3 regions of the Kribbella sp. NPDC031520 genome follow, and region 1 is predicted to be linked to each of the others. Evidence: riboswitches for the same ligand, from Rfam matches in the RefSeq annotation. Region 1 holds a riboswitch; each other region holds the start of a gene.
The links. A riboswitch is a leader RNA that binds a small molecule or an ion and turns the genes downstream of it on or off. The one in region 1 is predicted to bind ZMP and ZTP.
Positions count from the first base shown of each region.

Region 2: another riboswitch for ZMP and ZTP. It lies ahead of ACZ5BU_RS11435 (glycine hydroxymethyltransferase); the one in region 1 lies ahead of ACZ5BU_RS08710 (bifunctional 5,10-methylenetetrahydrofolate dehydrogenase/5,10-methenyltetrahydrofolate cyclohydrolase).
Region 3: another riboswitch for ZMP and ZTP. It lies ahead of ACZ5BU_RS35165 (5-aminoimidazole-4-carboxamide ribonucleotide transformylase); the one in region 1 lies ahead of ACZ5BU_RS08710 (bifunctional 5,10-methylenetetrahydrofolate dehydrogenase/5,10-methenyltetrahydrofolate cyclohydrolase).

Region 1 covers NZ_JBVIKS010000002.1:33,224-43,265, forward strand. The annotation lists gene ACZ5BU_RS08680 (phosphotransferase) at 1-972, opposite strand, end outside; gene dop (depupylase/deamidase Dop) at 1,046-2,566, shown strand; gene ACZ5BU_RS08690 (ubiquitin-like protein Pup) at 2,624-2,833, shown strand; gene prcB (proteasome subunit beta) at 2,842-3,684, shown strand; gene prcA (proteasome subunit alpha) at 3,710-4,543, shown strand; gene ACZ5BU_RS08705 (NUDIX hydrolase) at 4,660-5,184, shown strand; ZMP/ZTP riboswitch at 5,197-5,282, shown strand; gene ACZ5BU_RS08710 (bifunctional 5,10-methylenetetrahydrofolate dehydrogenase/5,10-methenyltetrahydrofolate cyclohydrolase) at 5,325-6,185, shown strand; gene aroH (chorismate mutase) at 6,216-6,584, shown strand; gene ACZ5BU_RS08720 (prephenate dehydrogenase) at 6,592-7,668, shown strand; gene cmk ((d)CMP kinase) at 7,700-8,386, shown strand; gene ACZ5BU_RS08730 (lysophospholipid acyltransferase family protein) at 8,376-9,104, shown strand; gene der (ribosome biogenesis GTPase Der) at 9,097-10,042, shown strand, end outside.
Region 2 covers NZ_JBVIKS010000002.1:563,800-573,841, forward strand. The annotation lists gene ACZ5BU_RS11430 (acyl-CoA dehydrogenase family protein) at 1-1,340, shown strand, start outside; ZMP/ZTP riboswitch at 1,343-1,421, shown strand; gene ACZ5BU_RS11435 (glycine hydroxymethyltransferase) at 1,450-2,898, shown strand; gene ACZ5BU_RS11440 (ATP-grasp domain-containing protein) at 2,941-4,119, opposite strand; gene ACZ5BU_RS11445 (aminotransferase class I/II-fold pyridoxal phosphate-dependent enzyme) at 4,116-5,243, opposite strand; gene ACZ5BU_RS11450 (DHA2 family efflux MFS transporter permease subunit) at 5,377-6,906, opposite strand; gene ACZ5BU_RS11455 (GbsR/MarR family transcriptional regulator) at 6,970-7,440, shown strand; gene ACZ5BU_RS11460 (hypothetical protein) at 7,490-7,663, opposite strand; gene ACZ5BU_RS11465 (amidase family protein) at 8,370-8,915, opposite strand; gene ACZ5BU_RS11470 (hypothetical protein) at 9,010-9,612, opposite strand; gene ACZ5BU_RS11475 (MFS transporter) at 9,587-10,042, opposite strand, start outside.
Region 3 covers NZ_JBVIKS010000008.1:221,008-231,049, reverse strand. The annotation lists partial or broken gene ACZ5BU_RS35205 (hypothetical protein) at 21-421, opposite strand; gene ACZ5BU_RS35200 (class I SAM-dependent methyltransferase) at 462-1,748, opposite strand; gene ACZ5BU_RS35195 (FAD-binding oxidoreductase) at 1,745-3,124, opposite strand; gene ACZ5BU_RS35190 (2-hydroxyacid dehydrogenase) at 3,201-4,133, shown strand; gene ACZ5BU_RS35185 (WD40/YVTN/BNR-like repeat-containing protein) at 4,147-5,259, shown strand; gene ACZ5BU_RS35180 (MoaD/ThiS family protein) at 5,256-5,519, shown strand; gene ACZ5BU_RS35175 (hypothetical protein) at 5,551-6,663, shown strand; gene ACZ5BU_RS35170 (AAA family ATPase) at 6,660-7,196, shown strand; gene ACZ5BU_RS35165 (5-aminoimidazole-4-carboxamide ribonucleotide transformylase) at 7,186-8,064, opposite strand; ZMP/ZTP riboswitch at 8,082-8,159, opposite strand; gene ACZ5BU_RS35160 (class I SAM-dependent methyltransferase) at 8,162-8,881, opposite strand; gene ACZ5BU_RS35155 (CHAP domain-containing protein) at 8,976-9,413, opposite strand; gene ACZ5BU_RS35150 (acetolactate synthase large subunit) at 9,742-10,042, shown strand, end outside.

The sequences.
Region 1 (10,042 bases):
GCCGCCGGCCATCAGGATGTGGTCCGGTCCGAAGTCGCAGTGCACCAAGGAGGTCCGGACCTGTGCGACCCGATCGAGGAGGTCCAGGGCCGTGCTGTGCAGCTCGGCAGGAAGCAGCGGCACGACCTGGGCCCGGAACTCGGCGAGAGTGGCCGTCTTCTCGGCCGTAGCGGTCGCTGCGTCGAGTGCGCCGTACGCGACGGCCTCCGCAGGGTCGACGGCGTGCAAAGCCTTCAGAAAGGCGCCCAGCGCCCGTCCCGTCTCCTCGTCGCCGGTCGTGAACGGTCGTCCGGGAAGCAAACGATGCCGTACGCCGTCCGCTGTCGGCTCCGGTACCGGTATCGGCAGGGGGAGCTGCGGGGCGAGCCAGGGGAGGAGCGTGAGCTCGGCGAGCAGCCGCGGCCGGACCTCCGGGCGACGGGGCACGCGATAGATCCACGGGCCGTCGATCCACGCGTGGCTGTCCCACCCCTCGTCGATCGCGAGGTTCCGGACCCAGTCGCCGAGCAGCCCGACGCTGTCCGGCATGAACGACCACTCGTCGAACTTCGCCACCAGCTCCGCGGGCGACATCCACGCGCCCCACGCGACCTCCTCGGGCTGGTGCCGCACCGGTCCGTCCCACACGCACGTGTAGAGGTATGCGTGGTACTGCGTGTTCTCGTCGGCGTAGTCGCCCTCCGGCAACCGCGTCAGCTCCACGCCGGTGATCCCGAGTTCCTCCTCGAGCTCCCGTACGACGGCGTGGAACGGGTCCTCACCTGCCGCCACCACACCGCCCGCGGCGAAGTCGTACCGGCTCGGATACACGTCCTTGGTTGGCGTCCGGCGATGGACGTAGATGTCACCGGCCGGATTCCGGACGACCACGCCGGTGGCCGAGTGCCGCAGGTTGTCGCGCCGCATCACCGACCGTGGCACGGCTCCGGTGACCTGGTTGTCGTCGTCCAGGATCGCCACCAATTCGTCCACGCGCGCAGTCTCACACGTAACCCTGTGGACACAGCAACCACTTTCGCCGTCGGTACCGCGTAGGCTCAACTCCATGAGTGTTCGGCGGATCATGGGTACCGAGACCGAGTTCGGCATCTCGGTACCGGGCCAGCCCGGGGCGAACCCGATGCTGACCTCGAGCCAGGTGGTGAACGGCTACGCGCAGACGCAGCCGCTCGCGCGCAAGACCCGGTGGGACTTCGACGAGGAGCACCCGTTACGGGACGCGCGCGGGTTCGACCTCAGCCGGGACGTGGCGGACTCCAGCCAGCTCACCGACGAGGAGACCGGCCTGGCGAACGTGATCCTCACCAACGGCGCCAGGCTGTACGTCGACCACGCCCACCCGGAGTACTCCGCGCCCGAGACCACGAACCCGCGGGACGCGGTGGTGTGGGACAAGGCCGGCGAGCTGGTGATCATGGAGGGCGCACGGCAGGCGCGGCTGATCCCGGGCGCGCCGCAGCTGAACCTCTACAAGAACAACGTCGACAACAAAGGCGCGTCGTACGGCGCCCACGAGAACTACCTGATGCGCCGGTCTACCCCGTTCGCGTCGATCGTGCGGCACCTGACGCCGTTCTTCGTCAGCCGCCAGGTGGTGACCGGCGCCGGCCGGGTCGGGATCGGCCAGGACGGTGCCACCCACGGCTTCCAGATCAGCCAGCGCGCGGACTACTTCGAGGTCGAGGTCGGCCTGGAGACGACGCTGAAGCGGCCGATCATCAACACCCGCGACGAGCCGCACGCGAACCCGGACCGGTACCGCCGGCTGCACGTGATCATCGGCGACGCGAACCTGTCCGAGATCTCGTCGTACCTGAAGGTCGGGACCACGTCGCTGGTGCTGGCGATGATCGAGGACGGCTGGCTGACCGACGACCTCGGCGTCGACCGCCCGGTGACCGCGCTGCACGAGGTCAGCCACGACCCGACCTGTACGCACCTGCTGACGCTGAAGGACGGCCGCAAGCTCACCGCCGTCCAGCTCCAGACGGAATACCTGGAGCAGGCCCGGAAGTACGTCGAGGACAAGTACGGCGACGACGCGGACCGGCAGACCAAGGACGTGCTGCACCGCTGGGAGCAGATCCTCGACCAGCTGGCGCTGGATCCGATGAAGTTGTCGGACCAATTGGACTGGGTGGCGAAGTACAAGCTGCTCCAGTCGTACCGCGACCGCGACGGCCTGGACTGGGACGACCCCAAGCTGCACCTGGTCGACCTGCAGTACGCCGACCTCCGCCCGGACAAGGGGCTCTATTACAAGTTGGTGAAATCCGGCCGGATGCAGCGGATCGTCACCGACGAGGAGATCCGGATGGCGGTCGCGCACCCGCCGACCGACACCCGGGCGTACTTCCGCGGCCGCTGCATGCAGCAGTACGCGCCGCAGGTCGCGGCCGCCTCGTGGGACTCGGTGATCTTCGATCTGCCGGGCAAGGAGTCGCTGCAGCGGATCCCGACCTTGGACCCGTTGCGGGGCACGAAGGCGCATGTCGGGGCACTTCTTGACCAGTGCGACACCGCGAGTGACCTGGTTCGCACCATTACTGGGGGCGGCGCCGGGTAGGGTCGCTAGTGAGGGTCGATTTGGGCGGCCCTCCCAGCGGTTCTAGGAGGTGGCCACATGGCGAAGGACGGCGGTCAGCAGCACAAGCAGCCGAAGCGTTCGTCGACCGAGGAAGAGGTCGAGCAGGTCGAGGCGTCCGAGGACGTCCAGGAGCGGAAAGAGCGGCTCGACGAGGACGTCGACTCGATCCTCGACGAGATCGACGAGGTGCTCGAGGAGAACGCCGAGGAGTTCGTCCGCGGATTCGTGCAAAAGGGTGGGGAGTGAACCGCTCGATGACATCTGATGCCTCCGGCCGGCTGCCGGAAGCCTTCCTGACCCCGGGCGGCTCGTCGTTCATGGACTTCCTGGCCGGGCACGCGCCCGACCTGTTGCCCGGACGGCGGTCGCTCGGGCAGGGTGACCTGTCCAGCGAAGTCCCGCACGGTACGACGATCGTGGCCGCCACCTTCCCCGGTGGCGTGATCATGGCCGGCGACCGGCGGGCCACGATGGGCAACATCATCGCCCAGCGTGACATCGAGAAGGTGTTTCCGGCCGACGAGTACTCGGCGGTCGCCTTCGCCGGGTCGGCCGGTTTCGGGATCGAGATGGTCCGGCTGTTCCAGGTCGAGCTCGAGCACTACGAGAAACTCGAGGGTGCGACGCTCAGCCTGGACGGCAAGTCCAACCGGCTGAGCGCGCTGATCCGGGGCAACCTGGCGATGGCCATGCAGGGTCTGGCCGTGGTGCCGCTGTTCGCGGGGTACGACGTGGACCTCAAGGGCGGCCGGATCTTCTCCTACGACGCCACCGGCGGGCGGTACGAGGAGCACCACTTCCACAGCGTCGGCTCGGGCTCGCTGTTCGCCCGCGGCGCGCTGAAGAAGCTCTACCGCGAGGACCTGTCCGAGACCGACTGCGTGACGGTGGCGATCCAGTCCCTGATCGACGCCGCCGACGACGACTCGGCCACCGGCGGCCCGGACATGCTGCGGCGGATCTTCCCGGTGGTCGGCGTGGTCACGGCGGACGGTTACCGGCGACTGCCCGAGGACGAGGTGGCCTCCTTGGTCGACGCGGCCTGGGAGCAGCGGCACCAGCGTCCCGACGGCCCGGCCGCGGCGTCCCTGACCTGATCACCCCGAACTGACAGAGGACTCGATGAGCGTTCCCTTCTACGTCTCGCCCGAGCAGCTGATGCGGGACCGGGCGGACTTCGCCCGGAAAGGCATCAGCAAGGGCCGCAGCGCGATCGCGCTGCAATATGCCGACGGCATCCTGTTCGTCGCGGAGAACCGGTCGCCCGCGTTGCACAAGGTGGCCGAGATCTACGACCGGATGGCCTTCGCCGCCGTCGGCCGGTACAACGAGTTCGAGAACCTGCGGATCGCCGGCGTCCGGCTCGCTGACATGCGCGGGTACTCGTACGACCGTCGTGACGTGACCGGCCGCGCGCTCGCCAACGCGTACGCGCAGACCCTCGGCGCGATCTTCTCCTCCGGTGGCGAGAAGCCGCTCGAGGTGGAGATCCTGGTCGCCGAGATCGGCAACAGCGCGGCCGAGGACCAGATCTACCGGCTCACGTACGACGGCTCGATCGCCGACGTCCGCGGGTACGCCGTGATGGGCGGCCCGGCGGAACAGGTCGCGGACTACATCGGCGAGCACTACCGCGACGCCATCTCATTGGCCGGTGCGCTTCGCCTGGCCGTGGATGCGCTCAGCCACGACGGCACCGAGGTCCGGGAGCTGACGCCGGACCAACTGGAGGTCGCCGTCCTGGACCGGACCCGCTCCCAGGTCCGCAAGTTCAAGCGGATGACCGAGGAAACCGTCTCCAACATCCTTTCGGAGTCCCAGCCGGCGCCGGCCGAGGAGACGTCCGCCAAGTCCGAGGACGACACCGCGTCCGCGGAGGAGACCTCGGAAGTACCGCAGCCGGACGACGCACCGGTGGCCCCACCGGAAGACCCCGAAGACAACCGTCCGCTGTGACGGACCACCCCGAGAACTCAGCCGTCACCGACCACGTGGCGGCTGAGCCATCTCCGGACCCGTCAGCCCCTGTTTCGCCCGCTGGGGGTCAGCCGGCTGATCCGGCGCCCTGGGAGTTGCTGGGGGAGGAGCTGGGGTTCGAGCGGTTCCTGTCGGTGCGTCTGCGGCGGTACCGGATGCCCGACGGGCGTGAGGTCGAGTGGGACGTGTTCGGCCGTGAGGCCGGCGTCAACGCGGGGGTGACCGTGCTGCCGCTGACGCCGGAGGGGCGGATCGTGACGATCCGGATGTTCCGGGCCGGTCCGGACAGTGTGGTCACGAACCTTCCCGGTGGGCTGGTGGAGCCCGGGGAGGAGGTGGCGGTCGCGGGTGCGCGGGAGCTCGAGGAGGAGACCGGGTACACCTGCGAGACCCTCGACGTGGTCGGCTGGCAGTGGTCCGGGGCGTCCTCGACGTTCCGGAAGTACGTCGCGATCGCCCGCGGCTGCCGCCCCGACGGCAAGCAGCAACTGGACGAGACCGAGGACTGCGTCCCGGTCGAGCTCACCGTCGACGCCTTCCGTGCCGAGCTCCGCAATCCTGGCGCGATGACCGGGATCGACGCCGCCTACCTGGCCCTGGACCACGCTGGTCTGCTCTGACTGGATATCCTGACGGTGGACCGCGACTGGCGTTGAGGTGGAGGAACCACCGGGGAACGGTCTGCCATCCGGCTTCGCCGCGCGCCTGGGCACCTTCGTACCAAGAGGGTGTCTGGGAACCCTCACAGAGGAGTGCGCGCATGAGTGCTGAGCTGATGATCGGGACCGACCTCGCCGCCGAGATGGTGGCCAAGGCGGCGGAGCGGGCGAGTGCCCTGCGGGAGCGGTACGGCGTACAGCCGTGCCTGGCGACGGTTCTGGTCGGCGACGATCCGGCGTCGGCGACGTACGTACGGATGAAGCAGAACCGGTCGAGGAAGGCCGGTATCGCGTCCCGCAGCGTCGTACTGCCGGCCTCGACGACCACCGAAGAGCTGGTCGCGGAGATCAGCAAGCTGTCCGAGGACCCGGCTGTGCACGGCATCCTGCTGCAGCACCCGGTTCCGGCGCAGATCGACGAGCGGGCTGCGTTCGAGGCGATCGACCCGGCCAAGGACGTGGACGGCGTGACGATGCGGTCGTTCGCGGCGATGGCGTTCGGGGACCAGGGGTTCCGGTCCGCGACGCCCGGCGGGATCATGCGGCTGCTGGCGGCGTACGACGTACCGCTCGAAGGCGCCCACGCCGTCGTGATCGGCCGCAGCCCGATCCTCGGCAAGCCGGCCGGTATGTTGCTGCTGGCATCGAACGCGACCGTCACGTACGCGCACTCCCGGACCCGCGACCTGCCCGAGCTCGTCCGCACGGCCGACGTGGTGGTCGCCGCGGTCGGTAAGGCGAACTTCGTCCGCGGCGACTGGCTGAAGCCGGGCGCGGTGGTCGTCGACGCCGGCTTCAACGAGGGCAACGTCGGCGACGTGCACTTCGCCGAGGCGGCCGAGGTCGCGAGCCTGATCACCCCGGTTCCGGGCGGCGTCGGTCCGATGACGATCGCGCTGCTGCTGGAGCAGACGGTCGACGCCGCTGAGACGGCTGTCCACTCCTTGACTACGCTGAACTAGGGTTGGGGGAGGCGAACGAGGAGGCGAGACGTGGCGGTACGGGCGATCCGGGGTGCCACCCAGCTGGACGTGGACGAGCGCGAGCATCTGCTCGAGCGGTCCGCGGAGCTGGTGAAGGCAGTCCTGGAGGCGAACGATCTGGAGAACGAGGATCTGATCAGCATCCTGTTCACCGTCACGTCGGACCTCCGGTCGGAGTTCCCGGCCGTCGCCGGCCGCCAGATCGGGCTCACCGACGTACCACTGATGTGCATGCAGGAGATCCCGGTGCCGCACGCGCTGCCGCGGGTCGTCCGGCTGATGGTGCACACCGAGTCGCCGCGCTCCCGGGACAAGATCCAGCACGTGTACCTGCACGGCGCCGTCGCGCTCCGTCCGGACCTGACCGGTGCCCAGTGAAGGCGGCATGGTGACTGAGCTTCGCGGGCCGGTCCGCATCGTCGGTACCGGGCTGATCGGTACGTCGATCGGCCTCGCGCTCGCCCGGCTCGGGGTGGTCGTGGAGCTCGTCGACGGCAACCCCGAGAACGCGCTGATGGCCGAACGGATCGGCGCCGGTTCGCGGCTGGTCGGGATCGAGCCGCAGCTGGTCGTGGTCGCCGTACCGCCCGATCACGTCGGCGAAGTCGTCGCCGAGCAGCTTCGGCAGACGCAGCAGTCGGGGGCGATCGTCACCGACGCCGCGAGTGTGAAGTCCAAGCCGCTCGCGGACGCGCGCAGCCTGGTTCCGGACGTCAGCCGGTACGTCGGAAGTCACCCGATGGCCGGCTCCGAACGCAACGGCCCGCTGGCCGCGCGCGCTGACCTGTTCGACGGTGCGACCTGGGCGATCACGCCGCACGCGACCAGCGATCCGGGCGCGATCGACCTGGTACGGCGACTCGCCGAGGCCTGCGGCGCCCGGACCGTCGAGCTGTCCGTGGACGACCACGACCTGGGCGTCGCTCGCGTCTCGCACCTCCCGCACCTGATGTCCGCGCTGGCCGCCGGGACGCTGGCCGACGCGCCGTCCTCACACCTGGAGCTGTCCGGGCAGGGCGTCCGCGACGTCACCCGGATCGCGGCCGGCGACCCGCGGCTGTGGACGCAGATCGTGTCCGCGAACTCGACCGCGCTGACCGGCCTGCTGGAACAGATCCGCGGCGAGCTCGACCGGCTACTCGTTGCCCTTGGCAAAGAAGAGGCGAACGACGAACTGACCGCGATCCTCGGCCAGGGCGTGTCCGGCGCGGTCCGGGTCCCGGGCAAGCACGGCACCCCGCACATCGACCTGGTCACGATCCTGGTCACGATTCCGGACCGCCCGGGCCAGCTGGCGAAACTGTTCGCCGACGCCGCCGAGTCCGGCGCCAACGTCGAGGACCTCCGCATCGACCACAGCCCCGGCCGCCCGGTCGGCGAGGTCGAGCTCGCGGTCAAACCCGGCTCGGTCGACCAGCTCGTCGACGTACTCACCGACCGCGGGTGGGTAGTCCACACTTAGACTGTCACCGTCCGAAGGTAATCTTCGGGGCATGATCATCGCTGTGGACGGGCCGAGCGGCTCCGGTAAGTCGAGCACGGCCCGCGGAGTGGCCACCCGGCTCGGACTGCGGTACCTGGACACCGGTGCGACGTACCGCGCGGTGACCTGGTCGGCGGTCGAGCGCGGGCTGGACCTGGACGACACGGCGGCGGTCGCGCAACGCGCCCGGGACCTGGTGCTGGAGATCAGCACCGACCCGGGTCACCAGTTCGTGATCGCCGACGGGACCGACATCACGGCCGCGATCCGGGAGCCGCGGATCAGCGAGGTGGTGTCGAAGATCGCCACCAACCTGGACGTCCGCAAGGAACTGATCCGGCGCCAGCGGGCAGTCATAGACGACGCGCAGACCGACGGCGGCATCGTCGTCGAGGGCCGTGACATCGCCACCGTGGTCGCCACCGACGCCGAGCTGAAGGTGCTGCTCACCGCCGACCAGGAGGCCCGGATGGCGCGCCGGGGCGCCGAGCTCGCGGCCGGGTCCGTGACCGCGGCCGAGCTCCGTGACCAGATCGTCCGCCGGGACGCCGACGACTCGACCGTGTCGGAGTTCCAGGTGGCCTCCGACGGCGCGGTCACCATCGACTCGACGTACCTGACCCTGGAGCAGGTCGTCGACGCGATCCGCCGGCTCGCACTCGAGAGTGTTCCTCAGGGCCGGAGTCATGACGGCTGAGGTCACGGGGCACAAGGATCTGCCCAGAACGGACGATCTGCCCCCACTCCCGTACCGCTTGGCGCTCCCGATGCGGAAGGTCGCCAAGCCGTACTTCTTCCGCAAGTACAAGTTGACCGTGCATCACGAGGACCGGTTCCCGCTGACCGGTCCGTTGCTGATGACACCGAACCACCTGAGCCTGCTGGACGCCCCGCTGCTCGGCGCGGTCGCGCCGCGGATGCTGCACCAGCTCGGGAAGATCGAGGTGTTCGGCGGCTTCCAGGGCAGGTTCCTGCACCGGATCGGCCAGATCCCCGTCGACCGGTCGTCGTACGACATGCTCGCGGTCCGCACGTCGATCAAGGTGCTGCGGGACGGGCGGGTGCTGAACATCTACCCGGAGGGCACCCGCGGGCCGGGCGACTTCGGCCGGATCCGGATCGGGGTGGCGTATCTGGCGATGGTCACCGGGGCGCCGATCCTGCCGGTGGCGCTGATGGGTACGCGGTTACCGGACGGCAGCGTGGAGACCCATCCGCCGTCCGGGAGCCGGATCGACATCGTGTACGGCGAGCCGTTCTCCGTGGACCGCGTACCCTTTCCCAGGAGACATTCCGACGTACAGGCGGTCGCCGACCACATCGGCGACGTGCTGCGCGCCCACGTGAAGGCGGCCGTCGACGAAACCGGCCACCCACTTCCGGGCTGGCGAGACCAGAAGGACCCTGATGACTGACCTGCCCATCGAAGTACCGACGCACGAGCGTGAGGACACCGGGCCCTTGCCCGTGCTCGCGATCGTCGGGCGGCCGAACGTGGGCAAGTCCACGCTGGTCAACCGCATCATCGGCCGCCGCGAGGCGGTCGTCGAGGACACCCCGGGCGTCACCCGGGACCGGGTTTCGTACGACGCGAACTGGGCCGGCCGGGAGTTCACCGTCGTCGACACCGGCGGCTGGGACCCGGACGCGGTCGGCATGGCCGCGCTGGTCGCGGCGCAGGCCGAGGTCGCGATCAACGCCGCCGACGCGGTCCTGTTCGTGGTCGACGCGGTGGTCGGCATCACCGACGCCGACGAGGCGGTCGTCCGGGTGCTGCGCAAGTCCGGCAAGCCCGTCGTCCTGGCCGCGAACAAGGTCGACGACCAGCGGATCGAGTCCGAGGCGATGAACCTGTGGGCGCTCGGCATCGGCGAGCCGTTCCCCATCTCGGCCATGCACGGCCGAGGGACCGGGGACATGCTGGACGCCGTCCTCGAGGCGCTCCCGGAGGCGCCCGCGGAACGCGATGGCGAGGTCGGCGGCCCGCGCCGGATCGCGATCGTCGGCAAGCCGAACGTGGGCAAGTCGTCGCTGCTGAACAAGGTCGCCAAGGAGGACCGCGTCGTCGTCAGCGACGTCGCCGGTACGACGGTCGACCCGGTCGACGAACTGATCACGCTGAGCGGCAAGGAGTACCGGTTCATCGACACGGCCGGGATCCGGCGCAAGGTCAAGAACGCCTCCGGCCACGAGTACTACGCCTCCCTGCGGACCAACGCCGCGATCGAGCGGGCCGAGGTCGTCGTGGTCGTGATCGACTCGTCCGACTCGATCACCGAGCAGGACCTGCGGATCATGAACGCGGTCGAGGAGGCCGGCAAGGCGCTCGTGATCGCGTACAACAAGTGGGACC
Region 2 (10,042 bases), 530 kb from region 1:
TCGGGTTCGGGCTCCAGGCTGCGCCGTGGACCAGCGAGGCGCCCGTGCCGCACCTCACTCGCGCGGCCGGGTTCTACCTGTGGTCGCAGGTCGAGCCGGGGCATGGTTGCCCGATCTCCATGACGTACGCCGCCGTACCGGCGCTGCGGGCCGACGAGGCGCTGGCGAAGGAGTGGATCCCGCAGCTCGCGTCGACGGAGTACGACGTACGCCGGCTGCCGGCCGCGGCGAAGAACGGCGTACTGGCCGGGATGGGGATGACCGAGAAGCAGGGCGGTTCCGACGTACGGGCGAACGTCACGACGGCGACGCCGGTCGGGGACGAGTACCAGCTGCACGGGCACAAGTGGTTCTGCTCGGCGCCGCAGGTGGACGTGTTCCTCGTACTGGCGCAGGCGCCGGACGGGCTGAGCTGCTTCGTCGTACCGCGAGTTCTTGCCGACGGCAACCGGAACCCGTTCGCGCTGCAGCGGCTGAAGGACAAGCTCGGGAACCGGTCGAACGCTTCGTCCGAGGTCGAGTTCCACGGGACGATCGGCTACCGGCTCGGAGAGGAAGGCGCCGGGGTCCGGACGATCATCGAGATGGTGGCCGCTACCCGCCTCGACTGCGTCCTCGGGTCGTCCGCCCTCCAACGCCGCGCCCTGGTCGAGGCCATCTGGCACACCCGCCACCGCTCAGCCTTCGGCGGCCTACTGGCCGACAAGCCTGCGATGCAGAACGTGCTGGCGGACTTGGCGCTCGAGAGCGAGGCGGCGACGGCCCTGGGGATGCGGTTGGCAGCCGCAGTGGACGCCACGGTTGCCGGTGACCAGAGCGAGGCTGCCTTCCGGCGGATTGGGTTGCCGTTGGCGAAGTTTTGGGTTTGTAAGCGGACGCCGTTCATGGTGGCCGAGGCGCTGGAGTGTCTTGGCGGGAACGGGTACGTCGAGGAGTCGGGGCTGCCGCTGCTCTACCGGGAGTCGCCGTTGAACTCGGTCTGGGAAGGGTCCGGGAACGTGAACGCGCTCGACGTACTCCGGGCGCTGCAACGGCCCGAGTCGCTCGACGCCTGGCTGACGGAGATGGCCGCCGTTCAGGGTGCCGACCAGCGGCTCGATGCAGCCGTGAACGACGTACTGCAAGCGCTTGCTGACGCCGAGAATGCCGAAGCCGGTGTGCGAAGGCTGGCTGCGCTGATGGCCCTGTGCCTGCAGGGTTCGTTGCTGCTCAGGTACTCGACACCCGAGGTCGCGGACGCGTTCGTGGCGTCGCGATTGGCGAAGGACTGGGGTGGGGTGTTCGGGACGTTGCCGAGGACGACACCGTTCGAGCAGATCGTCGATCGCGCGATAGGGTGAGCCACGTCGCGACTGGCGCGCTGAAGGTGGATAACCACCGGGGAGCGAAACCCGTCGGCACCGTGCGCCTGGGTGCCTTCGACCCACTGCAACCGCAGGAGAGACAACGATGACTCAATCCTTCGACGCCGCCGCCGCGTCGGCCGCGTACAACAACGCGCTGCAGGTGATCGCCGCGGTCGAGCCGACCATCGCCGGCGCGATCAGGGCCGAGCTGGCCGACCAGCGGTCCTCGCTGAAGCTGATCGCCAGCGAGAACTACGCCTCCCCCGCCACCTTGCTCACGATGGGCAACTGGCTGTCGGACAAGTACGCCGAGGGCACCGTCGGGCACCGCTTCTACGCCGGCTGCCAGAACGTCGACACCGTCGAGCAGACCGCCGCCGACCACGCGACCGCGCTGTTCGACGCCCGGCACGCCTACGTCCAGCCGCATTCCGGCATCGACGCGAACCTGGTCGCGTTCTGGGCGATCCTGGCGCAGCGGATCGAGTCCCCGGCGCTCGCCGAGGCCGGCGCGAAGCACGTCAACGACCTGACCGACGAGGACTGGACCAAGCTCCGCAAGGCGCTCGGCGACCAGAAGATGCTCGGTATGTCGCTGGACGCCGGCGGTCACCTGACCCACGGCTTCCGCCCGAACATCTCCGGCAAGATGTTCAACCAGCACTCGTACGGCACGAACCCGGAGACCGGGCTGCTCGACTACGACGAGGTGGCCCGCACGGCGCGCGAGTTCAAGCCGCTGATCCTGATCGCCGGCTACTCGGCGTACCCGCGCAAGGTGAACTTCGCCAAGATGCGCGAGATCGCCGACGAGGTCGGCGCCACCCTGATGGTCGACATGGCGCACTTCGCCGGCCTGGTCGCGGGCAAGGTCTTCACCGGCGACTTCGACCCGGTCCCGCACGCGCACGTCACCACGACCACCACGCACAAGTCGCTGCGCGGCCCGCGCGGCGGCATGGTGCTCTGCCAGCCGGAGTACGCGGAGTCCGTCGACCGCGGCTGCCCGATGGTGCTCGGCGGTCCGCTCAGCCAGACGATGGCCGCAAAAGCGGTCGCCCTGGCCGAGGCGCGGCAGCCCGCCTTCAAGGACTACGCGCAGGCCGTCGCCGACAACGCGGTCACGCTGGCCGAGGGCCTGATGAAGCGCGGCGTGAAGCTCGTGACGGACGGTACGGAGAACCACCTCGTCCTGCTCGACGTCTCGTCGTACGGCATCACCGGCCGCCAGGCCGAGTCCGCCCTGCTCGACGCGGGCATCGTCACGAACCGCAACGCCGTACCCCGCGACCCGAACGGCGCCTGGTACACCTCCGGCGTCCGGATCGGTACGCCGGCCCTGACCACGCGCGGGTTCGGCGCCGACGAGTTCGACCGGGTGGCCGAGCTGATCGTGGACGTCCTGTCCGCGACCACCCCGACCACCACGTCCGCCGGCGCCCCGTCGAAGGCGAAGTACGTCCTCGCCGACGGCGTCGCCGACAAGACCCGCGCCGCCTCCGCCGAAATCCTCGACAAGCACCCGCTGTACCCAGGCCTCGAGCTCAACTGAACGCACGGACGGCGCCCGCCTGGGCGCGGGCGCTGTCCGACGTCAGTTGGTGACTGTTCCGGCCGGCGGATGACTGGGCAACGCCTTGCACACCTGCTCGGCGATACCGACGGCCTCGGTCGGGTCAGGGCCGTACGTCAGGACATAACCGAGCCGGCGGTGGTACGCGGTCGGCTCCCAGCGCCATCGGATCAGTCCGTCCGGCGCATCGATCGGATCCGGCGGCTGGGCAGGCAGCCCGTCGGCGAACAGCTCGTGGTCGCCATGGACGAACCGGATGGCTGCGGCCGCCTGGGCCGCACGGCCAACCGGATCCGTTCTCGGATCGAGGGCATCGAGCAGCACCTGACGCAACACGTCGACGCCGGTGCTCAGCTGCAGCAGTTCCCAGATGCGGTCGCCACCGAGCCGACGGTTGACCTCGACAACCTTGGGTCCGTCGTCGGTCAGCATGAGTTCCACATGTGCCGGCCCGTCCAGGTGTCCCAGCGCCGTCAAGGCTAGGAGCGCCTCGGTCCGGAGATCGCCGACGTCCACCCGGGCGGGCATGAGATGACCGACCTCGACGAAATGCGGCGGCCCGGAGGTGAACTTCTCGGTCACCATCAGGGCCTCGTGCCGGCCCGAGACCGATCGGGTCTCGACGCTGAACTCCGGGCCGGACAAGCGCTCTTCCGCGAGTACCGCACCCAGACCGGCCGAGCGGACCCAATGCCAGCCCTCCTCGGCCTGCTCGGCGCTGTCGACCGCGAAGACCCCCAGACTCCCGTTGCCGAGGTCGGGCTTGAGAACGATCGGGCCCGTCGCGGCGAAGGCGCGCACCTCGGCCGGATCGGAACACAGCCGGTGCCGAACCGGCCGGCACCCTCCGTCCGCGAGCAGATCCCGCTCAGCGCTCTTTCCCGGCCGCCGGTCCGCCGGCCCCGGGACGGACCGGATCCCGAGCTGCGCCGAGATCGCGGCCACCGCGGGCAGCGCGAATTCGCCGTACCCGGCCACCACGTCGAGCAGATCACTCCGGTGCAGAGCGGCGGCGGTTTCGAGGATCTCCGCGGGCCGATCCCAGCGCGCCACCCGCAGCCCGGCGGCCCATCGCTGATAGGGCGCGAGGTCGTAGCCACCGGGCATCCCGTCGAGCTGGAGCAGCGTGACGCGACCGGGCAGGCCGACAAGCCGGGCGGCCAACTCCGGCCAGGCGCCGACGAGCAGCAGATGCGTCATGACACCGCGGCCTTGTCGAGTGCGTCCCGGACGTCGCCGACCAGATCGGCCGTCGCCTCACAGCCACACGAGATCCGTACGAGACCGGCGGGTACTGCGAGATGCGGCCACGCACCGATGTCATTGGCGGTCGACTGCAGACCGCCGTAGCTGGTGGCCGGACTGATCAAGCGGCTCGCGCGGAGGAAACGATGCAGGTACGCGCGATCGGGCAGGCGGAAGGCCAGCAGACCACCGCCGAGCGTCATCTGCCGGGACGCGAGCTGGTACTGCGGATCGGACGGCGAACCCGGCCAACGCAGTCCGGTCACCTCGGCGCGCGTCGCGAGCAGCTTCACCAGAGCCGCCGCGTTCGCATTCTGCCGTTGCACTCGCAACTCCAATGTCCCGATCGACCGCAGCGCCAGCCAGCAGGTGAAGGCGGCCGGAATACCGCCGTGCAGATAACGCCAGTCCCGCAACGCCGTCAGCAACGCGGGGTCGCGGCTGCTGACATGGCCGAGCACCAGATCGTGGTGACCGCCGACGACCTTGGCATCGCTGCACATCACCAGATCCGCGCCCAGGTCCAGCGGACACTGACCCAGTGGCGAGGCAACCGAGTTGTCCACGGCCACCAAGGCACCGGCCGCGTGCGCGAGGTCGGTGATCTCGCGCAGGTCGTAGAGCTCCAGCAGCGGATTGCTCGGTGACTCGACCACGACGAGCCGGGCCCCGATGACGGCGGCCGGCAAGTCGGCCATGGTGTCGAGCACAACGGTCTCGACGCCCCGGCCGGCGAGCTGATCGGCGATCTGCCGGGTCTCGTAGTAGGTCCCGCCCTCGAACAGCACCAGCCGATCAGCGGGCCGCAGCAATCCGAGCAGTACGGCGGAGACCGCTGCCATCCCGCTGTTGAAGACGACCGACCGGCCACGATCGAGAGCCCCCAGCGCATCCTCGAGCTGATCCGCCGACCGATGCCCCCACCGGCCGTACCGGACCGGCGCGAGGTCGTCCAGATCCTGGTGGTACGCCGAAGCGAACTCAGGCGAGACGACCAAGGGACCGGCCGGCTGCGGGACCGGAATCGCAGCCCGCGCGGCGAGGGTCCCGACTCCGAAATCACCGTTCGTCCAGTCCATCCGCGGCTCCCCTCCGTGACCGGCCGTTCACCGGGCGCTGACGTACATTAACCGGTTAACAGCCGCCTGCACAGAGCTCGGAAGACCTTTTCACCTGGATCGAATCGACGCCGACGTGACCCGGGCCTCGAGCTCAGCCGACGTCTGGCTCCGACGCCTTCGTGCCGTGCTTCGGCATGAGCACGGCGGCCAGGACAGCTCCGGCGACGGCGATCGCCGCGGAGACCCACATCGTGGTGTTGAGGCTGGTGAGGAAGGCAGCTCGTACGCTGCGCGCAAGCGCCGGCGAGCCGGTCCTGGCGGCGACCGCGAGGCCGCCCGCGAGACTCCGCTCGGCCGCGTCGGCCAACTGCGCGGGCAAGCCGCCGACCTGGACGTGGTGCCGGTAGACCGAGTTGAGGACGGTGCCGAGGACGGCGACGCCGACCGTGCCGCCTACCTGGCGGAACGCCTGCAGGAGGGCGGAGCCGGTACCGGCGCGCTCCGGGTCGAGGACGCCGAGGGCGGCGTTCATTGCCTGGGGCATCGAACAGCCGAGCCCGAAACCGACCACCACGAACCAGATCGCGGTGTAGCCGTAGCCCGTACCGAGATCCGTGGACGCCCCGAGCACGAACCCGACAGCCATCACCGCGAACCCGGCCATGACGACCAGGCGCGTGCCCACGCGAGAGTCGACCGGTTCGGCGAGCTTGGCACCGACGGTCATGCCACCGATGAACGGCAGCAGCTTCAGGCCGGTGTGCAGGGCGTCCGATCCGTTGATGCCCTGGAAGTACTGCGGCATCGTGAACAACAGACCGAAGATCGCGAACACCGACACCGTCAGCAGTACGGCGCCACCGCTGAAGACCCGCTCGCGGAACAGCCGCAGCTCGATCAGCGGCTCAGTGTTCCGGCGCTGCCACAGCAGGAAGCCCGCGATCAGTGCGACGGCCAGCGCGAGGAACACGATCGTGACGCCGTCCGTCCACGAGGACTCGCCGGCTTTCGTCACGCCGTACACCAGGGCCGCGAGGCCGGCGCTGGACAACAGGATGCCGAGCCAGTCGATCGCCGGCCGGTTCGCGCTCCGGCTCTCCGGCACCAGCAGCGTGACCGCGATCGCCGCGAGGAACGCGATCGGGATGTTGATCACGAAGATCCACTGCCAGCCGGCGTGGTCGAGCAGCAGACCGCCGACGATCGGGCCGAGTGGCATACCGATGCTGTTGGCAATGACGAAGAAGCCGATCGCCTTCTTCCGCTCCTCCTCGGTGCGGAACAGTACGGTGATCAGCGACAGCGCCACCGGCACGATCATCGCCGCGCCGATGCCGAGGAACGCCCGGGCGGCGATCAGCTGACCGGCCGACCCGGACAGCGCGCAGGCGAGCGACGCGAGCCCGAACAGCGTCAGCGCGATCGCGATGATCTTGCGCCGCCCGTACCGGTCGCCGAGCAGACCGGCCGGCAGCAGCAGCGCGGCGAGCACCAGGTTGTAGCTGTTCGCCATCCACTGCAGCTGGCTGGTGGACGCGTCGAGGTCCTTGGCGAGCGTCGGCAGCGCGACGTTCAGCACGGTGGTGTCCAGACCGAGGACGAGTACGGCGAGACACAGCGCGATGAGCACACCGAACCGGCGGGCGCCGGTCAGTGTCGACTGCGGGGTGGTCGTGGTCATGAGATTCAAATTATCAGAATCTTGTGATAGTTGCGATAGATCAAATTACTGTAAGCTTCAACTGTGGTGGAGGAACCCAGCCGGGAGGCCGTCAGCCAGTTCGTGGAGCGGTTCGCGGGCGTCCTGGCGAACAGCGGCGTACCGACCATGTCGGCGCGCGTGATGGGCGCGATGCTGGTCAGCCCGAACGGGACGATGACCGCGGCCGAGCTGGCCGAGATGCTGAAGATCAGCCAGCCCGCGGTGTCCGGCGCCGTCCGGCAGCTGCTGCAGGTGTCGTTCATCTCCCGCGAGCGCCTGCCCGGGTCCCGCAAGGACCACTATCGGATCCGCGAGGACGTGTTCGCCGCGATCCTCGAACGCCGGAACCTCGCCCTCGGCGAGTGGGAGGCGACCAGCCGCTCCGGCGCCGCACTGTTCGGCGAAGACTCCCCCGTCTGCCGGCGCCTGACCGAGGCCGCCGACTTCTTCGCGTTCATCCACGCCGACATGGAACAGATGATCAAGGAGTGGCGAGCGGAACATCCTCGATGAACCGTCGCGAGGCCGGGCAGCTCGTCGGTACGGCCTGGCTCGACAGCGACTACCGGATCGCCTGGGAGACCCGGATCATGCGCCGCCGGGTGCCGCTGTACCGGGCCGGGATCGCCGTACTGCGCGCGCTCAACGCTGTCACCGGCGGGCGCGACCGGCCGTCGTTGAAGGTGACGCAATGGAACCGCGTCGGCCCGCACGGCGGGACGTTCGTGATGGACAAGCTCGAGACGATGACCGGGCGGACGGATCACCCGGTGACGTCGCGGGCCGAACTGCGGGCGCGTACGTCGTTCGCGTCCCGGCTGGCGCGGGCGATCTCGGCGGACGAGTGGCCGCAGATCATCTCCGAGTACGAGCGGCGCCGGCGTGGTGAGCGTCCGCAGTACCACTATGTCGGGCACCGGCCGCTGAACGCGGAGTCACACGCGCTGATGGACGAGGCGTGGGTGCGGGGCGAGCTGCCGACGGACAGGTTCCGGGCGTGGAACGTCATCAAGTACGAGGACGACGGCGCGTTCTACAGCGAGTTCTACACCCATGGCGACGCCCGCGGTTATCCCGGCGGCGAGACGAACCCGCGGTTCCGGCTCGGCCGGATCATGTTCGACGTCAGCTGGCGCGACAGGGCGACGCTCGCGCTCGAGCGTCAGGTACTGCGGCGAAGCCGGGTTCTTCGCGCGAAAGAGCTGGTCAAGTTCTTCCGGATCGAACTGCGGGAGATGTTCCGCCCGCCGGCCCCTCCCGCGGCGAACCCGACGAGGAAACGCCGGGACGCCTTCACCCCAGAGGTCATCGCCGCCGTCGCCGCCTTCGCCAAACCCAAGGAGCTCCGCTCCCCGACCGCCCGCGGCGAGACCACCCCCAGCCTGACCGCGCCTCCGCCATCGACGTCGCCAACACCCTCGCGAAGGCACTACCACCAGCAGTCAACGGACAGTTGCTGGCGGCAACTCCACGCAAACCCGCCGAGCAACAGCCAGCGCCGCCGCATCCATCCCATACGGCGCAACCACCTGAGCCCCCACCGGCAACCCACCCAACAACCCGACCGGCACACTCACCGCCGGATGCCCAGTCACGTTGAACACCCAGCACGGATCCCCGGTGACGATGCTCTCCTCGTGCTGATCGTAGCCATGGGCAACAGTCAGCGTGGTCGGCGTGACGAGTACGTCGACCTCCGCGAAGAGGTCGGCCAGCGCGGTGTTGTTCCGGTTCCGCACCTCGACAGCCCGCCGCACCGCAGCCGTCGTCATACCCCGTCCGTTGTCGAGCGCCGACAGCACGGGCCACGCTTCGTCGGTCGGTTCGAGCTCCAGCGGTACGTCGACCACGTCCACGCCACACACCGCCAACCGCTCCCGAACCACCCGATCCACACCCACGTCAGCCGCACACACCCCAAGCGTCGACCGATACGCCACCCGCCACTGCCGACTTTGAGAACCCACCAACCATGAATCGCCGCCCATGGTGGTTGGTGGATTCTCAAAGACGGCACACCCGCGGTGGTCAGCCGGCGGACCGCGTCACCTGGCCCGGCAAGTGACGAGGGCTGGCGGTGGATCACTCGGCCACCAGGGCGTACGCGAAGGCGAGGCGGCGGTCGAGCCAGTCAGCTCGCACCGTGATCAAGGTGGTGCCCTCGGAGTACATGGCGACCTGGTCGGCCGTGCGCCACTCGAGGGTGCGGGTCTTCGTGGGCTGGTCGCCGCCTTCGTCGCCGACGCCGGTCAGGCCGTCGAGGACTCCGACGAGCAGGCGGCTCGCTGCCTTGGCGGCCAGGCGGGCGGGTGGGCCGCTCAGCCATTCGGTGCGGCCCAAGAGCTCGGGACGACCGGGTTGGGTGATGCGCCAGTTCGGGCGCAGGAGCGGCCGGGTGGACGGGATGCGGGTGATCGTGCCGAGCTCGGTGCCGCCGGCATCAAGGACCGACCAGGTGTGCTCGGACGACTCCGCGACCCGGCAGAGCAGGTGGGTCAGGTCCGCGTCGAGGTAGAGCGAGCGGTCGGAGCCGACGTACGCGTACGGCGTGAGCACCCGGTCGTCCTTCGGGCCGGACGCCACCCGGATCGCGTTCGGACCCCACTCGATGCGGTTGCGGGTTCGGGTCGCGGGGCGTTCGACGTTCCCCAGGGTGAACTCACTGACGCTCTCCCAGCCGGACACTCGCTGAGTGTACGGGTGGCCGGACGCGGACCGCGGCCCACAGCACCAGGGCCGCGAACAGTACGGCGACCAGTACGCAGGCGGCCGGGATGCTCGACAGGCTGATCAGGGCGCCGAATCCGGTCATCGCGAGCGGCATCAGGGCCTCGTCGGACAGGTTCACGAGGCTGTAGCTGCGCCCGAGGTACGACGGATCGACCGACTGCTGGAACGCCGCCGACAACTGCGCCGACGCGATCCCCGCCGTACTCCCGATCATCGCCATCGCCACGAACACCGCGAGCTTCGGGGCCAGCCCGATCATCGCGCACCCGGCCGCCTGAACCACCAGCGCGAGCAACCCGGACCGCGCCAGGTCGGAAGGCTTCCACCGCATCGCCACCACCGCCCCGGCGGCCGCCGCGATCCCGGACGCGGCCTGGAACCACCC
Region 3 (10,042 bases), on a different contig from region 1:
CGCTAGCGGCAACACCAACCTCAACGGCGCACGCGATAGCGCACGTGAAGCACCCGGTCGCCCTGAATCACCACGTCAGGATCCTCCAACAGATGCTGCGCGTGGACAGACCCGAAGTAGGGCTTGCCGGAACCGAAGACCACGGGTACGACGTCCATGCGCACCTCGTCGACCAGCCCCGCGGCTTCCCGTCCCAGCCGTCCGTCAGGTCGAATACGTGACGGCCGACGACCGTCACCCCGATCTGGTCCCAGTACGGCCGGATGTAGTCGTACGACGTCTGCGACACCTTCAGCGCGCCGCTGTCGTCCAACGGGACGTCACCGCTCAACAACCAGTCGAACAGCGGTCCGGGTTGGTCGTTGTCGTCCGCGACGAAGCCGTCCACCGACACCGAGCTGTACGTGACCACCGTGCCCACAGGGCTCTCCTCTGCTTCGGATGCGCCCAAATTAGCTGGGTCAGCTGACCCAGGTGGGGCGGAGGGGGAAGTGGGAGTTGCCTCGGGCGTCGGGTTTCACGGCCAGGACCTGGTGGAGTTGGATGCTGTTGTGTTCGAAGCCGGCTCGGCTGGCGGCCAGGTAGAGGCCCCAGATCTTGGCGGTGGGGTGGCCGACCTCGGCGACCGCCTCGTCCCAGTGGGTGACCAGGTTGCGGTTCCAGGCGGCCAGGGTGAGGGCGTAGTGCTCGCGGAGGTTCTCCTCGTGGCGGACCTCGAAGCCGGCGTCCTGTGCCTCGGAGATGATCCGGCCGGAGCCGATCAGTTCGCCGTCCGGGAAGATGTAGCGGTCGATGAAGGCGCCGGTGTTCCGGAAGTGGTTGTCCGGGCGGGTGATGCAGTGGTTCAGGAGCCGGCCGCCGGGGCGTAGCCGGTCGAGCAGGAAGGCGAAGTACGACGGGTAGTTGCGGACGCCGATGTGTTCGGTCAGGCCGATCGAGCTGATCACGTCGAAGTCCCGTTCGGACACGTCGCGGTAGTCGAGGAAACGTACCTCGGCCAGATGCTCGAGCCCCTCGCGTTTGATCGCCGCCGACGCCCACTCGGCCTGCGCCGCGGACAGCGTGACGCCCAGGGCCCGTACGCCGTACTCGCGGGCCGCGTGCCGTACCATCCCGCCCCAGCCGCAGCCGACGTCGAGCAGCCGCATGCCCGGCTTGAGGTCGAGCTTCCGCGCGACCAGGTCGTACTTCTCGAACTGCGCCTCCTCCAACGTCGCGTCGGCATGCGGATAGACGGCACACGTGTACGTCATCGACGGCCCGAGCACCCACTCGTAGAAGGTGTTCGACACGTCGTAGTGGTGGTGGATCGCGGACTTGTCCCGCGCTTTGGAGTGCCGCAGTCCTTCGAACGTACGGCGCCACCTCGGCAGCCGCTCCTGCGGTGGCGGGGGCGGCGGCTTCAGGTGGCTCCAGCCGAGACCGCGGAGGATCCGCAGCGCCTCGGCCGCCTTCGGCCGCTGGAAGTGGAACTTGTCCAGGATCAGCCGCATCAGCTCGTACGGATCGCCCGGATGCACACCGGTGATCTCCAGGTCGCCCATCACGTACGCGCGAACCATCCCGAGGTCACCCGGCGCGGTCAGGATGTACGACAACCCGCGCTCGTTGGCCAGATGCATGTGGATCGAGGAGTCCTCAGGCCCCGCCGCACTCCCGTCATACGCCGTAAACCGAAACGGCAACCCGTCCGGCATCACGGTCAGGAGAGCCTCGGCGATCGATACCTGGGTCGCTAGCGTCGTCATCGGCGCACCACCGCCTTTTCGTAGAGCCCGGTCAGGCGGGCGTCTGGGTCGTAGCGTTGTTTTACCTTGGTCAAGGCCGGCACGTTGTAGAGCCGGTCGAAGGTGGCCCGGTCGTAGTAGGCGTCGGAGTACAGGGACTTGTGGCCGCCGAAGTCGGTGACTGCTTGTTCGATCCGGCGGTTGACGTCGCCGTCGGCGGCGCCGGGGGCGATCGGGACGGTGCCCCAGAAACCCACGTTCACGTACGTTTCGCCGGGCTTCAGCGGATACAGGGGCCAGGAGTCGGAACCGCGCAGCCGTAGCGGGCACAGCCAGACCGGGCGCATGCCGACGTTCGTGTCGAACCAGCGCAGGAAGTCCGCGAGCCGTGCGACCGGGATCTCCACGTCCTGGACGACGCGTTCCCGGGCAGGGCGCCCGCGCCGCTGGTCGATCCGGGCCGCGACGTGGTGCCGGTTCTCGAAGCCGACGATCTTGTGGAACACGTCGCTGCGCCGCCAACGACGAGGCCACAGCCGCCGTACGACGGGGTGCTGGGCGCCGAACGCCGCGGAACACCAGAACCAGTCCGTGTCCCACCGCCACAGGTAGTCGTGCGCGGTGAGGAAGTCCTGCTGCCGCTGCTGGATCGAGCGGTAGTAGATCTGCTGGCCGGTGTAGTCGCTGGTCCGAACGGCCGCGTCGCTGTTCCGCCCGAGCGTCAGGTACGCCTCGGAGGGGCTGAACGCGACCCCGTCGACGAAGTGCACCGGCTCGCCGTCGTACGTGCCCGAGGCAACGATCGTGGAGATCGCCGGGGCCAGTTCGTCAAGGTCGAGCCGGACGTGCCGGAGCGCGACGTACGGCGAGATCCGGTCGAGCTCGATCCGCAACCGGGTGGCGTACCCGAGCGTCCCGTACGAGTTCGGGAACATCCGGAACAGGTCCGCGTGCTCGTTGTCGGGCCGGGCCGTGACCAGCTCGCCGGCGCCGGTCAGGATGTCGAGCTCGAGTACGGACTCGTGCGGCAGGCCGGCGCGGAACGAGGACGACTCGATGCCGAGGCCGGTGACCGCGCCGCCGAGGGTGATCGTTTTCAGCTGCGGTACGACCATCGGCGTCAGCCCGTGCGGCAGCGTGGCCGCGACCAGGTCCTCGTACGTACACATCCCCTGCACGTCCGCGGTCCGCGCGCCCGGGTCGACGCCGATCACGCCGGTCAGGCCCGAGACGTCCAGGCCCGGGCGGTCCAGCTCGGTCCGCGGCCGGAACAGGTTCGAACTGCGCTTCGCAAGCCGGACCGGCGCGCCCCGCGGGATCCGTTCGTACGACTCCCGCAGCCGCCCGACAGCCTGATCGTGCGCCACCACCGCCGCCACATCCGATGTCGAAGGCACCGATCCAGACTACGACGCCGCCCGCCGTCTGGCACGGGAGTTCAAACTGTCGGGGCGTCCGAGTAAGTTCTCTCACATGGCTGATGTGGTGAAGGCATGGCTGCCGTGGGAGGACCCCGAGGCGTTCCTCGGCGGGGTGCCCGCGGGGTTCGACGTGGAGTTCTACGCCGGCGGCGAGCGGCCGAAGTCGCTCGACGAGGTGGAGTTCTACGTGCCGAGCTACATGGGCGGCGGTGACGTGCTCGACGTCGTCCGGGAGATGCCGGCGCTGAAGGTCGTGCAGCTGCAGACGGCCGGGTTCGAGCACGTCCAGTCGCGGCTCACCGACGGCGTGACCTTGTGCAACGCCCGCGGCGTGCACGACGCGTCGACAGCCGAGCTGGCGGTCGGGCTGATCATCGCCTCGTTCCGGAACCTGCCGCGCGCCGTCCGCGACCAGGACCGCCAGGTCTGGCCGAGCTCGTACGACCAGGTCGACGACTCGCTCGCCGACCGAACCGTGCTGATCCTCGGGTACGGCGCGATCGGCGAGGCGCTGGAGCGCCGCCTGAGCGGGTTCGAGTGCGACGTGATCCGCGTTGCGCGGCGGGAGCGGGACGGCGTACACCCGATGACCGAGCTCCCGGAGTTGCTGCCGCGTGCGGACGTGGTCGTACTGCTGACTCCGGCGACGCCGGAGACGATGCGGATGGTGGACGCCAAGTTCCTCGAGCGGATGAAGGACGGCGCCCTGCTGGTGAACGTCGCTCGCGGTGTCGTCGTGGACACGGACGCGTTGGTCGCCGAGCTCGGCACCGGGCGGATGCGGGCCGCGCTGGACGTGACCGACCCCGAGCCGTTGCCTGCCGGACATCCGCTGTGGTCTGCTCCGAACGTACTGATCAATCCGCATCGCGGCGGCGCCTCGACGGCGTTCGCGCCGCGGGTCGCCAGGCTGGTGCGGGCGCAGCTGGAGCGCTACGCGTCCGGGGAACCGTTGATCAATGTGGTGGGGGGTCCACCACGCTAGAGGGAGGACGACGATGTCCGAGGCCGTACTGCTGATCGGGACCAAGAAAGGGCTCTGGATCGGCCGGAGCGACGCTGCCCGCAAGGACTGGCGGCTCGACGGGCCGGTGCCGGAGTTCGCGATGCAGGGCGTGTACGCGGTGGGCATCGACACCCGCGGCGGCAGTGCCGGTAGTGCCAGCGGTGCCCGGCTGTTCGTCGGCGGCACCAGCGAGCACTGGGGTCCCGCGGTCTTCCACTCCGACGACCTCGGTAAGACCTGGGCCGAGCCGCCGGAGGGCTCGATCGGCTTCCCGAAGGACGCCGACGCGACACTCGAGCGGGTCTGGCAGATCCAGGCGGCGCCGCCCGACCAGCCCGGCGTCGTGTACGCCGGCTCGCAGCCGTCCGCGTTGTGGAAGTCGACCGACGGCGGCGTGACGTTCAACCTGGTCCGCGGGCTGTGGGACCACCCGCACCGCAAGGAGTGGGGCGCCGGGTTCGGAGGGCAGGCGGTGCACACCGTGCTGCCGCATCCGACCGATCCGCAGCGGCTGAGCGTGGCGATGTCGACCGGTGGCGTGTACCAGACGACGGACGGCGGCGAGAGCTGGTCCCCGGCGAACCACGGCATCAAGGCGTATTTCATGCCGGATCCGGACCCGGAGTTCGGCCAGTGCGTGCACAAGCTGGCGGCGCACCCCGACGTACCGGAGCGGATGTTCGCGCAGAACCACCACGGCGTTTACCGGTCGGACGACGGCGGCGCGATCTGGAAGTCGATCGCGGACGGCCTGCCGTCGGACTTCGGGTTCCCGATCGTGGTGCACCCGCACGAGCCCGACACCGTGTACGTCTTCCCGCTGATCGCCGACGGCAACCGGATCCCGACCGAGGCGCGCTGCCGGGTCTATCGCTCCCGCGACGCCGGCACGACCTGGGAAGCGCTGACGTCCGGGCTGCCCGAGGTCTCGTACATCCCGGTACTGCGGGACGCGATGACGACCGACACCGCCGATCCGGCCGGTGTGTACGTCGGCACCCGCGACGGCTGCGTCTACGCGAGCGCCGACGCCGGCGACACCTGGTCCGAGGTCGCGAGTCACCTGCCGGACGTACTCACCGTGCGCGCAGCGGTCGTCGGATGATCGCGGTCCGCCTGCCGACGGTGCTCCGCCCGTTCGCGGGCGGGGCCGAACGGGTGGAGGTCGAGGCCGCCACGGTGGCCGAGGCCTTCGCCGCGCTGGACGGACCGCTCAGGCGAAGACTCACCGACGAGCAGGGAGCGGTACGCCGGCACGTCAACGTGTACCTGCGCGACGAAAACATCCGCGACCTCGACGGCCTCCGGACCCCGCTGTCCGAAGGCGACGAGCTCCTCATCCTCCCGAGCGTCGCCGGCGGCTGACCGTGGCCCGGCGACTCGATACGGTACGGCGGTGCGTCGCGTTCACGAGATCGAAGTCGCTGCGTCCGCCATCGTTCGTGCGCAGTTCGAGTTCCTGGTCCGGAGGTACGGAACCGACCAGCGGTACCGCGACGGCTGGGCCAATCACAACGCGACGCACAACCTCCGGGTCGCCTGGCACGCGGCCCGGGGCGCGGGCCGGCTGGTCGAAACCGGGGCGGCGCCACCCGAGTCGGTCGGCCTCGCGTTGATCGCCGGGATCTACCACGACCACGTCCAGGAGGCCGGGAACGCGTACGACCTCAGCCCGCACCGGGCCGGCCTGATCGTGCTGGACGAGCAGCAGGCGCTGCATCGGAAGGCTCCGGTGCCGCCGTACGACCTGAGCCCGGACCGTGAGCGGTTGAGCGTGGTCGCGGCGCATCAGGCGATGAGTGAGTACGAGCAGCGGCACGGGTACGAGGCGATGGAGCTGTTCACGCCTGACGGGTACCAGGCCGTCGACGAGCTGATCATGGCCACGCAGGTGACCGCGCTCGACTCGGAGGTCGGCGTCATCACCGGAGCGACCAGTGACCGGCCCCTCGCAGCGGCAGTCAGCGACGCGGACAAGTCGGACCTCAGCTTGCGCGCGGGGCCGTACCGCGGTCTAGGGCTGTTGATCGAGCGCAACCGCGAGTCCCTGGCTGTCCCGGCGTTCAGCGACGGCACGGGGATCGCCGTGCCGCGTGAGCTCTCGATGCCGTTCCTGCAGTCGCAGCAGGGCATTTTCGGCAGTCACCGTTACACACTGCGCCAGAGCGACGAGCTCTTCCCGGACCGTGCTTTCAACGTCGACCAGTTGCGGACGCTGGTGCGTGAGCACGACCAGGGCCGGATGACTTGGGACGACCTCCTCTCGCACACGCGGCAGCTCGCTACAACCGAGCCCTTCCCGCAACGCGGCACGCCACTGGTCAGAGACCCACGTGACCTCATCGGCGACCTGCAACCAGCGCTGCGAGGCACCGCCCCGTCTGTGCGTCCGGTAGAGCCCTTGCCGCGCGCGGCTCTGACCGACCGCGACCGCGAGGGCTACGACTTCGGAGCTGCCGCGATCCTCTCACCCAAGCCGACCAAGGGCCGCGGTGATCTCGCCCGATGAACGTCCTCCTCCTCACCGGTCCGTCCGGCTCGGGCAAGACCACGGTCGCCAAGCTCGTCGCCACCGACGCCGACCGGCCGACGATGCATCTGACGACCGACGAGTACTACCGCGGCATTCGCACCGGCTTTGTCGCGCCGTATCTCCCGGGCGCCGAGCGCCAGAACGAGATCGTCGTCGATGCGATCGTCGCGACCGTCGGCGTTTATGCGCGTGGCGGGTACGACGTAGTGGTGGACGGGGTCATCGGGCCGTGGTTTCTCGACCCGTTTCGCGAGGCGGCCAAGCAGGACGGGTGGTCGATGTCGTACGTCGTACTCCGACCTGATCTGGGTACGACGTTGCGTCGCGGGCAGGACCGGCCTGAGCCGGAGCTGACCGACGCCGACGCGCTCACCGGACTGCATGGGGCGTTCGCGGATCTCGGCGCGCTCGAGGCGCACGCGATCGACACCACCGGGCTGGACGCTACGGAGACGGCCGCTCGGGTTCGTGAAGCTGTTGCCTCGGGCTCCTATTTGCTCAGTGTCTGAAGAGGCGGACGCCGGTTGCGGACCACGTGATGCCCAGTTCGGCACACGCGGCGGCGACCTCGCCGGAGCGGATCGACCCGCCGGGCTCGACGATGTGAGTCACGCCGTACCGGTGGGCTACTTCGACGTTGTCCGCGAAGGGGAGGTGGCCGTCGGAGACCATCGTGACGCCGGTGAGCGGCTCGTCCGAGTGGCGTGACCACCAGAGCGCGGCCTTCTCACCGGCCAGCCGTGTGCAGTCGACGCGTGACTGCTGCCCGGCGCCGATGCCGATCGCCATACCGTCCTTCACCATCACCACGGTGTTCGACTGGGTGTACCGGGCAACGATCATCCCGAGTACGGCGTCGTCCGGCAGGTCGTGGGGGAGTGGCGCGACGTCGCGCTCCTGCGTCAGCCGTACGCCGTACACGTCGCGAACCTCCTCCGCCGGCGGCTCGTACGATGCGTCCATTTCGAGCACCAGGTAGGTCCCGCGCTTCTTCGCCGCGAGGATCTCCAGTACGCCGTCCTCGTATCCGGGCGCGATGATCCCGTCCGACACGACCCGCTGGAGTACTGCGGCCAGTTCCGCGTCGACCGGATGCGAGACCGCCAGGAAGTCGCCGTACGACGACTTCGGATCCGCGTCCCGCGCTCGCGCATAAGCCTCTGCGACCGACGATCCAACCGCGGCTCCGGCCGGCGACACATGCTTGTACGACGCCGCAGCCGGCACCCCGAACTGCCCCGCCGCCTCCCGCACCAACTGCCAACCGGTCAGCGCATCCAGCACATTGATGTACGACGGCCCACCCGCGACCACCGTGAACGGCGGATCGTCCACCGAAGCCGCCTGCTGAGGATTCATCCCGTACCGCAACCGCATCGCAACCTCCGAGAACCTCGGGGCGCCCAGGCGGACGACGCCCCGCTCGAAAGCTCCCCGGTGGTACCCCACCCTCGCCAGTCGCGGTACCCCGAGCCTACTTCGTCGCCCGGACGACCAGCAGGCGGGACTCGGCCGTCAGTGGCTCGCCGTGCCAGCCGCCCTCGATGGTCACGTCGGCGAAGCCTGCTGCGAGCAGGTCGGCGGTGATTTCCTCGGGGGAGCGGAAGTACAGGACGTTGCGGTAGACGGCGTCGTGGCCGTCCTCGAAGACGTTGTGGGCGTCGAAGACGACGCGGCCGTTCGCGATCTCGATCAGTTCGAGCCATTCCTTGAGGTGGCCTGCCACCGTGTCGCGTTCGCCGTACGTCGCCTCGCTCGTCCACTGCTCCCAGGCCCGCGCGGCCGGGTTGCGCGACTCGAACGCGAACATCCCGCCGGGCCGCAGCGCGGCGGCCAGCGCGGTGCAGGCAGCCGCGTGTTCGGCGACGTGCATCATCGTGTTGCCGCTGCTGACCACGAGGTCCACGTCGCCGGTCGGCCGTACGGCCTTGTGGTCGCCGTCGATCCAGGTGACCGCGTCGGCACCGGGCTGACGGCGTGCGTACCCGAGCATCGTCGGGCTCGGGTCGATGCCGATCACGACCCGCCCCGGCGCGGCCAGGGACCGCGTGAGCAGGCCGGTGCCACAGCCGAAGTCCAGGACCTTGGATGCGCCGACTGCCAGCCCGCGGTAGTACGCGTCGTCCTCGCCGGGCGGGTTGTCCAGGTCGTAGAGGTGTACCAGCTGCTCGTCGCCGTACGGATCAAGGGTCACCCGTCGAATGCTAGGAGCACCACCTACACGAAACAACGCGGTTAGGAGGAACCGATGCGGGTGGGGCGAGTCCCCGCATCGGCTCGTTCAGGGGCTACTGCGCCGCGACCCAGCCGTAGATGTCGGCTGGGCGTCCGGCGCTCTGCGCGTGCTTGGGGTCGAACGGGCCGTGCTTGCTGACCTGGTTGTTCGAATTGCCTTCCACCGTGGTGATCTTCCCGTCGGTGCCGACGGCAACGACCACGCCGGTGTGCACGCTGGTGTCGGTGTCCTGCGGACCGGTGCCGTAGAGCACGATGTCACCGGGCTGCATCCCGGAGTTGCCGGAGTGCGCGCGGCCCTTGCCCTGGCCCCAGGTGTAGATGTCACCGGTGAAGCCGTAGTTCGGGATGTCGATCCCGGCCTGCCGCCAGGTCCAGGTGGCGAAATGCGCGCACCACGGCTCACACGGTCCGTACGGGTTGCAGTTGCTGCCGGGCGGTGTCTCCTGCTGACCGACTTCACCGTTGGCGGCGTAACTAACCAACCTCACAGTGCCATCACGGCGTCATCAAGTTACGGAGACAGTGGACGTAAGACGGGCGTCTCAGGAAATGAGACGGCAGGCGGCTGAACTTGACCCGGCTGCCCGGTGTCGGCGAATAATGCCTACATGCGATCGATTCTCCTCGTACTTGTGCGGCGCGCCGACTGACGCGACCACAGAGTCGAGCGCGCCCCTTCAGCCAACCCGGCGGAAGGGGTTTTTTGTTGCCAATGCGACTATCCGAGACCCGGCATCGCAAAGGAAACAAGCAAGAGCGAGGATGGATCGGTCGCGAACAGTACAAATATCGTGACAGGACTGAGGGAAGGCACTCATGAGTGAGCAGCTGACCGGGGCACAGGCTCTGATCCGCGCACTGGAACATGCCGGAGTGGACACCGTCTTCGGCATCCCGGGCGGCGCGATCCTCCCGGCGTACGACCCGATGCTCGACTCGACCCAGATCCGCCACATCCTGGTACGTCACGAGCAGGGCGCCGGCCACGCCGCCCAGGGGTACGCCTCCGCGTCGGGCAAGACCGGCGTGTGCATGGCGACCTCGGGCCCGGGCGCGACCAACCTGGTGACGCCGATCGCCGACGCGTACATGGACTCGGTGCCGCTGGTGGCGATCA